Regions from separate parts of the Vibrio navarrensis genome, predicted to be linked through region 1. Evidence: riboswitches for the same ligand, from Rfam matches in the RefSeq annotation. Region 1 holds a riboswitch; each other region holds the start of a gene.

What was found. Region 1 has a riboswitch for thiamine pyrophosphate ahead of thiC (phosphomethylpyrimidine synthase ThiC). Riboswitches for the same ligand answer to the same signal wherever they lie in the genome.
Region 2: linked by a shared signal. The riboswitch ahead of thiB (thiamine ABC transporter substrate binding subunit) and the one ahead of thiC (phosphomethylpyrimidine synthase ThiC) in region 1 are both predicted to bind thiamine pyrophosphate.
Region 3: linked by a shared signal. The riboswitch ahead of thiD (bifunctional hydroxymethylpyrimidine kinase/phosphomethylpyrimidine kinase) and the one ahead of thiC (phosphomethylpyrimidine synthase ThiC) in region 1 are both predicted to bind thiamine pyrophosphate.

The regions. Positions count from the first base shown of each region.
Region 1 is NZ_CP065217.1:3,462,611-3,467,184, reverse strand. Features, by position in the region: rRNA gene rrf (5S ribosomal RNA) at 40-155, shown strand; tRNA gene I3X05_RS16430 (tRNA-Ser) at 225-315, shown strand; partial or broken gene I3X05_RS16425 (IS630 family transposase) at 423-1,460, opposite strand; gene I3X05_RS16420 (IS630 family transposase) at 1,610-2,098, opposite strand; gene crcB (fluoride efflux transporter CrcB) at 2,311-2,691, shown strand; TPP riboswitch at 2,764-2,862, shown strand; gene thiC (phosphomethylpyrimidine synthase ThiC) at 3,016-4,574, shown strand, end outside.
Region 2 is NZ_CP065217.1:3,148,107-3,152,680, forward strand. Features, by position in the region: gene thiP (thiamine/thiamine pyrophosphate ABC transporter permease ThiP) at 1-1,419, opposite strand, end outside; gene thiB (thiamine ABC transporter substrate binding subunit) at 1,429-2,421, opposite strand; TPP riboswitch at 2,500-2,620, opposite strand; gene I3X05_RS14840 (flavin prenyltransferase UbiX) at 2,650-3,288, opposite strand; gene mpl (UDP-N-acetylmuramate:L-alanyl-gamma-D-glutamyl-meso-diaminopimelate ligase) at 3,336-4,574, opposite strand, start outside.
Region 3 is NZ_CP065218.1:1,060,058-1,064,631, forward strand. Features, by position in the region: gene I3X05_RS21415 (TetR/AcrR family transcriptional regulator) at 1-346, shown strand, start outside; gene I3X05_RS21420 (phosphatase PAP2 family protein) at 710-1,435, opposite strand; gene thiD (bifunctional hydroxymethylpyrimidine kinase/phosphomethylpyrimidine kinase) at 1,558-2,397, opposite strand; TPP riboswitch at 2,493-2,594, opposite strand; gene trmY (tRNA (pseudouridine(54)-N(1))-methyltransferase TrmY) at 2,632-3,234, opposite strand; gene I3X05_RS21435 (DUF3087 family protein) at 3,433-3,957, shown strand; rRNA gene I3X05_RS21440 (16S ribosomal RNA) at 4,441-4,574, shown strand, end outside.

The sequences.
Region 1 (4,574 bases):
TTTCCAGATTATTCTCTAGAAATAGAGAGAAAGAATTTGCTTGGCGACCATAGCGTTTTGGACCCACCTGATTCCATCCCGAACTCAGAAGTGAAACGAAACAGCGTCGATGGTAGTGTGGGGTCTCCCCATGTGAGAGTAGAACATCGCCAGGCTTTATATATTGTTATCCGTTATACGGATAACTACATCGTCAGTGTACTAATCTGTTGATGACAATTTGTGGAGAGATGGCTGAGTGGTTGAAAGCACCGGTCTTGAAAACCGGCGTACGTTAATAGCGTACCTAGGGTTCAAATCCCTATCTCTCCGCCACATTCAAGCCCTTGATTTATCAAGGGCTTTTCTCGATTTAAGACGATCAAATGTCACCTAATACAAATAGGTGATACATATGTATTTGATTATACCAATCTGGAAAATTAACTGGTCAGATTAATCCACTCTCTTGTACACATCTTGCTAACTCTATCTGTACTGTCCAAGAATCGATTCCAAGCCTTGCACACTTTCTCCACGATATCCTCATAATCGGTAAAACTCTGATTGGCAAGATGGTGTTGTCTGAGCCAGCTCCACACTTGTTCTATCGGGTTTAGCTCTGGTGAATAGGGCGGGAGCTTGATGATACTGACATTGCTAAACGGTTCTGCAATGTCATTGGTATGCCAACTCGCCCCATCCATAATGATGACGGCATGACGCCCTTTTTCAGTGATTGCCGATATTTGCTTTAAATGCTCGATCATGATCTCTTTATTAACCCAAGGAACGACCATCGCTTCGCCAATTCCTCTCGCGGGACAGACAGAACCAAACAGATACGCATATTCAAATTGTTGTTGCTTCACGGCTCGGGGGCGTGTTCCTTTCTCTGCCCATAACCGTGTTGTCGTGTTTTGTTGCCCAAATCTGGCTTCATCTTGAAACCAGACATCAACATGCTCTAGAGCGATATGTCCTGGGATCTTCAGGATCGTTTCAATTTTGAATTTTTTTTAAAATCGTCTTGGACTTCTTGAGATTGCTTGGGGTGTTTTGAGCGGGAAGTTATCCATGACAAGCCCATGTGGTCGAGCAGGTAATAGATAGAGTCAGGGTGGTAGTGCTGGCCAAATTCTTTCACGATATAAGCGTGGATGTCGGCCCCAGTCAGTCGTCCGCCTTGTGTATCATTGGCTTTATCTTTTATGTATTGGCTCAACTGCTCTCTTTGCTCAGAAGTTAAGAAGGGGGGGTCGTCCCGTTCTTGGCTTTTCCTTCAGCCCTTCTAATCCTTCTTCAAGAAAAGTGTGAACCCACTTATTAACACTGGTTCGGCTCACCATAAGAAACTTGGCGATTTGGGTGCGAGAGTGTCCCTCTTTGAAATGAGCGAGGGCCAGCAATCTCATTTTCATCTGAATAGATTTCTGCTGGCTTGCGAGCTTTTTAAAGTCGATATTATTGAGACTGTCCATAGCGAATAAGTTTTATCGTTGAATGGCCTCAATTAGATCATATTTTTACTTAGATTGGTATAACCGTGTCGTCGTGTTTTGTTGCCCAAATCTGGCTTCATCTTGAAACCAGACATCCACATGCTCTAAAGCGATATGTCCTGGGATCTTCAGGATCGTTTCAATTTTGAATTTTTTTTAAAATCGTCTTGGACTTCTTGAGATTGCTTGGGGTGTTTTGAGCGGGAAGTTATCCATGACAAGCCCATGTGCTCGAGCAGGTAATAGATAGAGTCAGGGTGGTAGTGCTGGCCAAATTCTTTCACGATATAAGCGTGGATGTCGGCCCCAGTCAGTCGTCCGCCTTGTGTATCATTGGCTTTATCTTTTATGTATTGGCTCAACTGCTCTCTTTGCTCAGAAGTTAAGAAGGGGGGTCGTCCCGTTCTTGGCTTTTCCTTCAGCCCTTGTAATCCTTCTTCAAGAAAAGTGTGAACCCACTTATTAACACTGGTTCGGCTCACCATAAGAAACTTGGCGATTTGGGTGCGAGAGTGTCCCTCTTTGAAATGAGCAAGAGCCAGTAATCTCATTTTCATTTGAATGGATTTTTGCTGGCTAGCGAGTTTTTTGAAGTTGATATTATTAAGGTTATCCATGGCGAATAAGCTCTATCGTTGAATGGCCTTAATTAGATCATGTTTTTTCTTAGATTGGCATAAGATTGATTTAGATAGCGTAAAGTGACTCCTGTAACCTTTTGTTTCTGCATAGCATCAAGCATAGATTTCCGCTGGGAACGGGGGTTTTAAACTCGCTATTTTGACTGTGGTGGTTACAATATCGTCGCATTCAAATTGTGAGGTTCGTTATGGGGCAACTGGCTATATTGGGGTTTATCGCTTTAGGGGGGGCTTTTGGTGCCTGCTCTCGTTATCTGGTGTCTGAGCTCTGTGTTTTATTACTTGGGCGCGGTTTTCCCTATGGAACCTTGACTGTGAACGTTGTCGGGTCATTTGTGATGGGGCTTTTGATCGCTGCATTCGAAAGCGAAATGCTCGCGACTGAACCTTGGCGGCAAGTTATCGGTTTGGGCTTTCTTGGTGCCTTGACGACCTTTTCGACGTTCTCCATGGACAACGTGCTGCTGATGCAGCAGGGTGCTTTCCTTAAGATGGGGTTGAATATTCTGCTCAATGTTACTCTAAGTGTTGGCGCTGCATGGCTTGGATTTCAGCTCTTAAAGCAGTGATGTTCAAATCTAATTTTCCAACAAATTTTTTACAGGTCGGCTTGGTTTAACCAAGTCGATTGCTTATAATCGTTTCACTTGTCGGAGTGCCATAAGGCTGAGACCGTTTATTCGGGATCCGTTGAACCTGATCAGGTTAAAACCTGCGAAGGGAACAAGAGAAGATTTTGGTAGCTAAATTCTACTAGTGTCTTATCAAAGTTCGAATTTTGCGCGCAGAGCCATCTGCAATTTGTGTATGTTCGATCCCTCTTGTCGCATCTTTCCGCCAAGCATTTTCATCCGTCACCTTTTTATCTTGCATAACAAGAAAGGAAAAATGCTATGTCGAATCGCAAGCAAGCGAGACTGGAAGCCAAACAGTTCATTGATACTCTTTCAGTACAAGCGTACCCCAATTCCAACAAAATTTATGTCGAAGGTTCTCGGCCTGATATTCGAGTGCCAATGCGTGAAATATCGCTGGCGGATAGCCTTATCGGTGGTTCAAAAGATGCCCCTATTTTGGCGCCCAATGAGCCGATTAGAGTCTACGATACGTCTGGCGTTTATACCGATCCACAGCACACTATTGACCTCTATAGCGGTTTGCCCAAGCTAAGAGAGGGCTGGATTGCCGAACGTGGTGACACTGAAGTTCTCGATGAAGTGAGCTCGACCTACACCAAACAGCGTTTAGACGACGAGACGTTGGACGAGTTACGTTACGGCAATTTACCGCGTATTCGTTGTGCCAAAACGGGGTATTGTGTTACGCAATTGCATTACGCACGTAAGGGCATTATCACGCCCGAGATGGAATTCATTGCGCTGCGTGAGAATATGGGCAGAGCACAATATTGCGATGAGGTATTAACTCAGCAGCATTCCGGGCAGAGTTTTGGAGCCAATCTTCCTAAGGAAATTACCGCAGAATTTGTCCGCCGAGAAGTGGCAGAAGGACGTGCGATTATCCCTTCCAATATCAATCACCCTGAGTCTGAGCCAATGATCATTGGCCGTAACTTCCTGGTCAAAGTGAACGCTAACATTGGCAACTCTTCAGTCACATCTTCAATTGAAGAAGAAGTGGAAAAGCTGGTTTGGGCAACGCGCTGGGGTGGCGATACCGTCATGGATCTCTCTACAGGACGTAACATTCACGAAACTCGCGAGTGGATCCTGCGCAATAGCCCAGTGCCAATTGGTACAGTCCCTATGTACCAAGCTTTAGAGAAGGTAAATGGTATTGCGGAAAATCTAAACTGGGAAGTGATGCGCGATACACTGATTGAACAGGCAGAGCAGGGCGTTGATTATTTCACTATCCATGCCGGCCTATTGTTGCGTTATATTCCGATGACGGCGAAGCGTGTGACCGGGATTGTCTCTCGTGGCGGCTCCATCATTGCCAAGTGGTGTCTGGCACACCATCAAGAGAGTTTTTTGTATACCCACTTCCGGGAAATCTGCGAGATTTGTGCGATATATGATGTAGCGCTTTCTTTGGGGGATGGCCTGCGTCCCGGCTCCGTTGCGGATGCGAACGATGAAGCGCAGTTTGCTGAGCTAAGAACGCTGGGAGAATTGACTAAGATTGCTTGGGAATACGACGTTCAGGTGATTATCGAAGGCCCTGGGCATGTGCCGATGCACATGATCAAAGAGAACATGGACGAACAGCTTAAGCATTGTCATGAAGCGCCGTTTTATACCCTTGGCCCGTTAACCACGGATATTGCCCCCGGTTATGACCACATCACCTCTGGGATTGGCGCGGCGATGATAGGTTGGTATGGCTGCGCGATGCTTTGTTATGTAACGCCAAAAGAACATCTTGGGCTGCCCAATAAAGAAGATGTGCAAACAGGGCTAATTACCTACAAACTGGCCGCGCATGCTGC
Region 2 (4,574 bases), 310 kb from region 1:
AATCGCGCTAAGATCGCCAATCGCAAACATAAAACAGAGCGCAAACGCTGAAGCGAGCGGTTTCGACAGCGCGCGCAGCTCAATCACCCGCAAGCGGTTTAGGCCACGTATACCTAAACTGGCACACAAATATTGGTACTGCTGCTCAATGTGCAACATTGGCTGAGCCAAGGTTTTGATCGCGTACGGCAGCGCCATCAAGCTATTGACCAAAACCACCACCACTAACGCTAAGCTAAAAACGTCGGTCACGCTGCGCAGCAGCAAGAAAACGCCCGTACTAATGACCAGCCCCGGGGTGACTAAGACGATGGTGCCCACCATCTCCAAACCATCCGCGCGATGACGACGTTCTCCAATACGCCAGATGCGACTGGACGAGAGAATCGCCATGCCTGCCGCCACTGCGAGTGTGGCAGAAAGCAGTGCGACTTGCAGCGATGCGCCAAGTGCCGACCAAAAGCGAGCATCAGCCAGCACGTCAACCACTTTGCCATTCGCCCCAGAAAGCAGTACCATCAGCAGCGGCGGTAACACCAAAAGCGCGGCGGCCAAAATCCAAGCGTAGTCCCAAACACGCAGCAGGCCGCTGTCGCGCACTAAAAAAGGTGACTCGCTGCGACTGCCCGCAGAAACCGATAAAGGACGCGCCAATTTTTGTAGCGCCAGCGCCAAAACGCTGCACAGCAACATTTGCCAGATAGCCAGAATGGCTCCGCTTTGCAGATCGAAATCGAATTTGATCGCCTGATAGATAGCCAGCTCAATGGTGGTGGATTTCGGCCCACCGCCCAGCGCCATCACAGTAGCGAAACTGGTAAAACAGAGCATAAACACCAAGCCACCGACATGCGGCAGTTGTTGACGCAGCCTTGGCCATTCAACAAAGCGAAATTTATCCCAAGGTGACATACCGAGGTGAGCCGCCAGTTTATGCTGCTCTGCCGGGATCGATTCCAGCGCTTGTAGCAGCAAACGGGCCGCATACGGCAGATTGAAAAACACGTGGGCAAGCAAAATGCCACTCAAACCGTAGATGGAAAACGAGTTCAAGTAGCCCGCTTGTTGCAACAGATTCACCAGCCAACCACTGTTGCCATAAATCGCCAAAAGGCCAAACACCCCGACCAACACCGGTAAAACCAGCGTTGAGGCAAACAGCTTCAACAGCAGAGCGCGGCCAGGAAAACGTCGTTTGGCCAACGCATGCGCCACCGGGATCGCCAAACTGACGCTCAGCAGCATCGACAAAAAAGCCTGCCAAAAACTGAACTGGGTGACATGACGATAGTAAGGATCGCGCCAGATGACGCTCACATCCAGCGAGGGCGCCGTAGAAAGGAGCGCTGCCAGCGCAGCAATAACAAAGGTCGCGATCATCACCGCGACCCCAATGCCCGCTTTAGGTACAGAATTCAACGGGCAGCCTTAAAACGTCAGCGCGCTTTGCCACTCGCGGATCCAAGGCTTGCGCATTTCGGCCACCTTTTCAGGTGTGAAGCTGAGTGATTTCACCGGCACAGTTAAGGTGTCAAAGCCCTCAGGCAGTGTTACGTCGGTGACCGGATACATCCAGTTGCCCGTTGGCATCGCCGCTTGGAAGTCGTCACTTAAAATAAAACGCATAAACTCATCGGCCAGTTGCTGTTTTTGGCTGCTTTTCACTTTCGCGGCCACTTCCACTTGCATGTAATGCCCTTCAGAAAAGCCCGCCGCCGCGTATTTCGCGTCATTTTCCGCAATCAGGTGATAGGCCGGAGAGGTGGTGTATGAGAGCACCATATCCGACTCACCCTTGAGGAACATCGAGTAAGCTTCCGACCAGCCCTTAGTGACCGTCACGGTCTTTTTCGCCAGTTGCTGCCATGCTTCGCTGGCGCTATCGCCGTAAACGGATTTGATCCACAGCAGCAAACCTTGTCCTGGAGTTGAGGTGCGCGGATCTTGGTAGATCACTTTGAGATCGCTGCGCTGCTCCACCAACTCTTTTAAACTTTTCGGCGGATTGGCCAGCGTTTCTTTGTTGTAGATAAAAGCAAAGTAGCCGTAATCGTAAGGGACAAACGTCGTGTCAGACCACCCCTTTGGCAGCGTAACTACACGGGTATCGACCTGATGTTCTGCCAGCAAACCCGTTGCTTTGGCTTCAGCCATCAAGTTGTTGTCCAACCCGAGCACCACATCCGCTTTGCTGTTCTTGCCTTCAAGACGCAGACGGTTAAGGATCGACACGCCATCATCCAGCGCAACAAAGTTGACGTCACAGCCACATTTCGCTTCGAACGCTTTTTCGATCGTCGGGCCCGGGCCCCAATCGGCGGCAAAAGAGTCGTAAGTGTAAACAGTGAGGGTGTTATCGGCAGCCAAAGCGGGGGCAGAAGTGACCATCGCTAGGGCAATCAGGTTAAGAGTGGTTTTCACGGCTCGCTCTCCATTTGCGTTGCATGACATGAGTGGAGCGGCACAGGTTTGAGGTCGGTTTTAATCTTCCATTACGAATTAAATTCCTGACTCAATTCCTACGCCAGCATTATCTGGTTCAGGTATACGGGTCCCAGGCGATGGCCTGATCTCAGCTTCTGCGACAAAAATACGCAGATGAGCTCCCCGATGAGTGAGGCGGATTGTAATGCGAAACGTTCGCTTTGGCTATACGTGCTCGTCACGCGGACGGTTATCGTACCCCCAGCGCGGCACTAAACCTTGCTCGACGCCAAGATGGTCAAGAATACGCGCGACCATAAAGTCGACAAGGTCCTCAATACGTTGCGGTTGATGGTAGAACCCCGGTGCCGCGGGCATGATGGTCACGCCAAGCTGCGATAACTTGTGCATGTTTTCCAGATGCAAAGTGGAAAACGGTGTTTCACGCACCACGAGGATCAATTGACCACGCTCTTTCAGCACCACATCGGCGGCGCGCTCAATTAAATTATCCGACATGCCGTGCGCTATCGCCGCAACACTGCCCGCAGAGCAAGGGCACACCACCATCTGCTTTGGCGCTGCGGAGCCGGAAGCAACGGGCGAGAACCAATCGTCCTTACCGCACACCACCAGCTTCTCGGCCGAGCAGCCAAGGTAGTTCACCAGCGCGCTTTGCGCGGCTTGTGGATTGGCGGGCAACTTCAGCCCCTGCTCGGTGGCTAGCACCACACGCGCGGCGGAGGAAATCAGCAGGTAAACCTGATAATCTGCCGCGAGCAGGCATTCAAGCAAGCGTAAACCATACGGCGCACCAGAGGCCCCCGTAAACGCCAGTGTGATTGTTTTTTGTTTTTCAGTCATTGTCATTTCAGTTGGCACGATTTCAGTTAGCACGATTATGGGCCGAGTCAGTCAGACGCCTTGTCCAGTGCCGCCAGCAACTTGCCATGAATGCCGTCAAAACCGCCGTTACTCATCACCAAGATTTGCACCTCAGATTTCGCACGACTGGCAATTTGCGCAACAAATTCATCCATATTGTCACTGGTAAACGCAGGCTGGTGACATTGTGCCGCCACGGCCTCGACCGACCAATCCAAGCCCGGCGGTTGGAATAAAAACACTTCATCGGCATAGGCTAACGAAGCAGCAAGCGTCTCTTTATGCACGCCACGTTTCATCGTTGCAGAGCGCGGCTCCAAAACCGCAAAGATCGGTTTGTCGCCCACCTTATTACGTAAACCACCGAGAGTCAGTTCAATCGCGGTGGGATGATGAGCGAAATCATCATAAACGGCCACCCCATTGACTTCGCCTTTGAGCTCTAAACGGCGCTTGGTATTGATAAATTGGCCGAGTGCCTGACAGGCAAGATCGGGCGTCACTCCGACATGGCGCGCCGCCGCAATCGCCATCAGCGCATTGTCGACGTTGTGATCGCCCACCAAATCCCACTTCACTTCGCCCACGCATTCACCTTGGAAGAAGACCGCAAAGTGAGAGCCATCTTTGACTCGCTTTTCCGCTTGCCACTGACCATCAGCGCCAGAAAACTCCTGCTCGCTCCAGCAGCCACGTTGCAAAACGTCCGCCAAAGCCGCATCTTGCTGGGGAGCAAGAATGCGTCCGTTGCCCGGAACCGTGCGCACCAGATGGTGGAATTGCCGCTTAATCGCTTCCAGATCATCAAAAATATCCGCATGATCGAACTCAAGATTATTCATGATCAAGGTGCGTGGATGGTAATGGACGAACTTAGAACGCTTGTCGAAAAAAGCACTGTCATATTCATCAGCTTCCACAACAAAAAACATGCTGTCTCCCAAACGCGCCGAGACACCGAAGTTGCCGAGTACACCTCCGACCAAAAATCCCGGCTGATAGCCGCATGCGTCTAAAATCCACGCCAGCATGCTTGCAGTGGTGGTCTTGCCATGCGTGCCTGACACCGCCAACACCCAACGATCGTGCAGCAAGAACTCCTGCAACCACTGCGGCCCAGAGGTATAACGCAAATTGTGGTTAAGCACGTACTCAACACACGGATTGCCACGGCTCATGGCATTGCCAATCACCACCAGATCAGGAGCAGGATTTAACTGAGAAGGTTCAAAACCCTCTATAATTTCAATACCTTGAGATTCCAA
Region 3 (4,574 bases), on a different replicon from region 1:
GTTTACCCATATCGCAGAGAAAACGGGTATCAGTCGTTCCGGGGTGAATGGCCACTTCAAAAGAAAAGAAGATCTCTTGGAAGAGCTGAAACCAAAGGCCGTTGAGCTGGTGATTCAGTCGCTGGAGTTCTCTTCTCCAGAGGATTTTTATCGCTCTTGGGTGAAGGCGGTGAGAGAAGACAGAATGTTTCGCAATCTTATCCAAAACGTTGGAGAGATCATTTGTACAGAAAAAGGCCGAACCCGACTTACACGTTTAATTCAAGGTGACGCAGAAGAGGTCGAAAGAGTGGTTTACATGGCAATTGGCTATGCCGTGGTCAATATTTCCTGCTCAATTTGTTGATTGAATAGAAGCTCATATCCTAGTACCGCTGGAAAAGAAAAAGTGCGAATTAATAGTCATAAATCCATCAACAAATAACGGATGGTACGTTTTATTTCTTTCATTTCCTTTGACTCACGTTATAATGGCGCCGTCTAAGTGAGTTGGTCCTCACAGACAACACTTTCTATGCTTTGGTTGTATAACCAGCTTAGCTTAAATGGCTTTTGGTCGTTTGGTTGTCCTACTTTTGCCAAACGACCTTCTTTTTAGCTTTATTTTGAACGCCATTCATTTGCCCCTTCCGTTTAAGATGACATTGAAAATAGAACGCCTTCACCAATGGAAGGCGTGACGGTATCTGCCTCGCACCTTATTGTTTCGCTAACCGCGTTTCCATTGGCTGACAATAGGTAAATGATTGGGCAGTAGGGTAAACACGATTGCCACAAAAGCCCAAGAACCGAACAGGTCTAATGGGCGATGCATCCCCAACCACAATCGGCTATAGGCAACGCTGCTCGCCCATACCAGTAACAATATTAACGCGCCGTATCGCTTTGCAGATAAAAAGGCTGCCCCAAAGAAAGCAACGCAAATCGCCGCGAAGAGGGTATGTCCGGAAGGAAAAGAATAGTCCTTCTCACCTTGCCAATGTTGGCTTCGCCACGGGCTGACATTCTGTGATACGGCTGAAATGGCCTGCACTTTTTCCGCTTCATCCAGACGATAAAAATCTGCAGGAGAGTCAATGATCTGCTCAGCGGCCAGCAACTCGCTATAAGGACGAGGGCTCTCCGTTGCCAGCTTTAAGCCGCTTTTACTTGCAAAACCTATGATGAGTAACAGGCCAAGCTGCAAAAATTTCTGTAATACGCCTCGCCTAAATGTGCGAATTGAGAGCGCCCAAATGCACAGAATGATCAGCGTGATGAAAAAGCCCTGAATGCCCGCTGAGTAAGTTAAAAGTGTCAATAGGCGTCCTTCAAACGAGGCGACCGGAGAAAAGAGAGAGGCAGGGTAGTAAAGCCAAGTGATGACGCCAAGGCAAAGTGCGTAGCAAAAAAGGGTGATAAGCCCAGCCAGTTTGAAATTGAGTGCACGGTCCACGAACAGTTTCCGCCGTTAATAAAAAGCGGCATTGTATGCCAAGGCAAGCAGCAGAAATATCAGGGCAAAGTTAATTTGCGTGCTCACTCTGTTACCAGCTAACCGTTCGGCGAAAGTTTGTGTCAGCGCACGTGCATATGTCCCGCAAAGAAATGGTTCACTGGCCCTCTTCCTTGGCCGACAGATAACTCGTCGGCATGACTAATGGCCTGAGAGATGTACTGTTTGGCGAGAAAAACCGCTTTGTGCATCCGGTGGCCTTGCGCTAAATAAGAGGCAATAGCCGAAGAGAGGGTACAACCCGTACCGTGTGTGTTGCGTGTCGGGTGACGCGTCGAACGGATTAGTTCTGCCATATCGCCTTCAATCAGCAGATCGCTGCTGTATTCTTCCTGCTCCAAATGGCCCCCCTTAAGCAACACGGCTTTAGCGTGTAGAATACGTAACTCATCAAGTGTCTGCATTAAGCCGTTTTCGTTTTCGGGTTGAGGCTGTTGGGTTAAAGCGGCATATTCGGGAAGGTTCGGTGTAATGATACTGGCCAGAGGGATTAAGCTTTCCTTGAGCGTGTTGATGGCTTCCGGTGCAAGAAGCAGATCGCCACTGGTAGAGACCATTACGGGGTCCAACACAACAAACGGTGGACGATATTGGCGAATTTTGCTGGCGACAAGACGGATAATGTCGGCGTCTGCCAACATACCAATTTTTACCGCTCTGACGTTTAAATCGCTGAACACCGCATCCAACTGGGATGCAATATGCTCAAGTGGGATGGGCAGAACGGCGAATACCCCTTGAGTATTTTGCGAGGTAATAGCCGTAATCACAGAGCAGGCGTAACTGCCAGTGGCGGAGATGGTCTTAATATCAGCTTGAATGCCCGCGCCGCCTCCGCTGTCTGAGCCAGCGATAGTGAGAACAATAGGGATGTGAGATTGAGAGTCTTGTGAGAATAGCATCTTGCTTCCTATGACAAGACGTACAGGAACTGCGTATTCAACAAGCTGCCGCCGTGCGATTGGGGGAAACTTTTGTCCTTAACCACAACAAACGGGTGAACACGCATATAGTTCCCTACGTCAGTATTAACTGCATCAGGTTCAACGGGTCTCGCTTTGCGATCTCAGCCTAACTAAAGGCTCCCCGACTATATCTGCGACATCATAGCAGCAAAAAGGCCTGCTGCAAGTCACTCACAATGACTCGCGTAGATCCAACTCGTTCTGGATCAAGGTGACACACTGGGAAGCAAACAGCATCTTAGGGCCAAGACTGATTTTTTGCGTACCTAAGCGTTTTAAGCTGTTGAAAGTCTTCTTCGGCATCGGAATGTGATCGGTGAGCAAAAAGCAGGGATTTGGCGCAAAATCAATGTCGCGAACAAATTCGCCCTTTTTGTCCAACATATAAAGCTGGTGGTTTTCCGCAAGCTCTTGAATAAGGCGCTCAAAACTGATGGTTCGAACCGTCACACCTGGTTCCACATTGCGGCACTCTTCTTTGGCCATTCCTTGAGAAGCGTCTAATGAGCGAGCAACCACATTCAGTAAAGTGGCTTCATTAAAACCGTTGATATTAGTGACATCATTTGACTGAATCGTGATGGTTCGAGAATAGTCCTGGGTACTCTCTAGCACTAAATACACCGTCACATCCTCACGGTGCGATTGAGCAACAAACATGGTGTTCATCAAAGTATGTGCCAAAATTTCAGTGTGCGCTTCCTGACCAACGCCTTCCAGTAAGGCTTTACTGTTAGTTGGGGCGGCACGGGCGCGTAAAACAAAAGAGCGCATAAAGGAAACCTCGAATGAGCAGTAAATTGAATGGGCGGAGTATATACCCAAGTCAGACTGAGGCGCGAGCCCAAACAAAAAGCCTCTATAAAAGAAGAAATGGACAAAGTGCGAATTTGATTACAAAACCTTGATTGAGTTAGCGGGTGTGATCGAGCAGCATAGGGGCCTTGTCTTACTGCTTTAATAGAATGAAACATGAAAATTGAATCTATCAACAAACCGCTCTACCGCAGAAAAGCTAATATCGTCATTGTTGGCTTTGTGGTGCTTTTCGCACTCTCGTCACTGGCATTCGGTAGCTTACTGATTGCATTGTTTGGTAACCAGACAGTCGTCGAACAAGAGTCGACGGGCAATTTCCACTGGAACTTGATCGGTGTCCTTCTCGCACTTTTGACCTCGGTATCGTTACTCAATCAAGTGAAAGGACATCTTTTCTTCAAAGAAGTCGTTTACGTTTGGCAAATGAAACAATTGCACAATCGCATTTTCCGTAAGCTGAAACAGATAACGTCGGCAGCAGAGCAAGAAGATCTGCAAGCATATACGATTTTAAAATTCTATTATCAAAGCCAAAAACAGATCTTTGAGTTAGACAACAATACGCTGACTTTGGACAGCGTCATGCGTGAGCTAGAGAAAATAGAAGATTGGGAGCGAAAACAGGGTGTGAGGATCAAGACTGGCGAGATAGACGAGGCGTGGTTAAACCAGTTTTAATCTACAGATAGCTACTTATTATTAACAACTGCGTATGCAAAACGAGCAGTTGGGTGAGATTTGTTCATCTAAACCAATTTTTGAAGGTTTTTGCAAAAAATGGGTTGCCAAGAAAATTTCTCTGCCTATAATGCGCATCCACTGACACGGCAGACGCCACAAGGCTTCAGCAGTGCAGTAAAAGGGTAAAGCTTCTAAAAAAAGAAATTTGAAAAAGTGTTTGACTCTTCAAGTTAACTCGCTAGAATGCACCTCCGCTTCGAGAGAAAAGCTTCTCAAAAAGCAAGCTCTTTAACAATATAAACCTATCAATCTGTGTGGGCACTCGTTGATGATAATCCAAAAGATTTATCAATGAACTGAGTGACCAATTTGATACTTCGGTATCGAGCACAGTCAATTCAAGTTTTCTAGGAACTAGCTTCTAGGGACTAGAAACTTATCAGTATTCATTGAGCCGAAGCGCAAGCTTCAAAAAACTTTTAATTGAAGAGTTTGATCATGGCTCAGATTGAACGCTGGCGGCAGGCCTAACACATGCAAGTCGAGCGGCAGCACAGAGGAACTTGTTCCTTGGGTGGCGAGCGGCGGACGGGTGAGTAATGCCTGGGAAATTG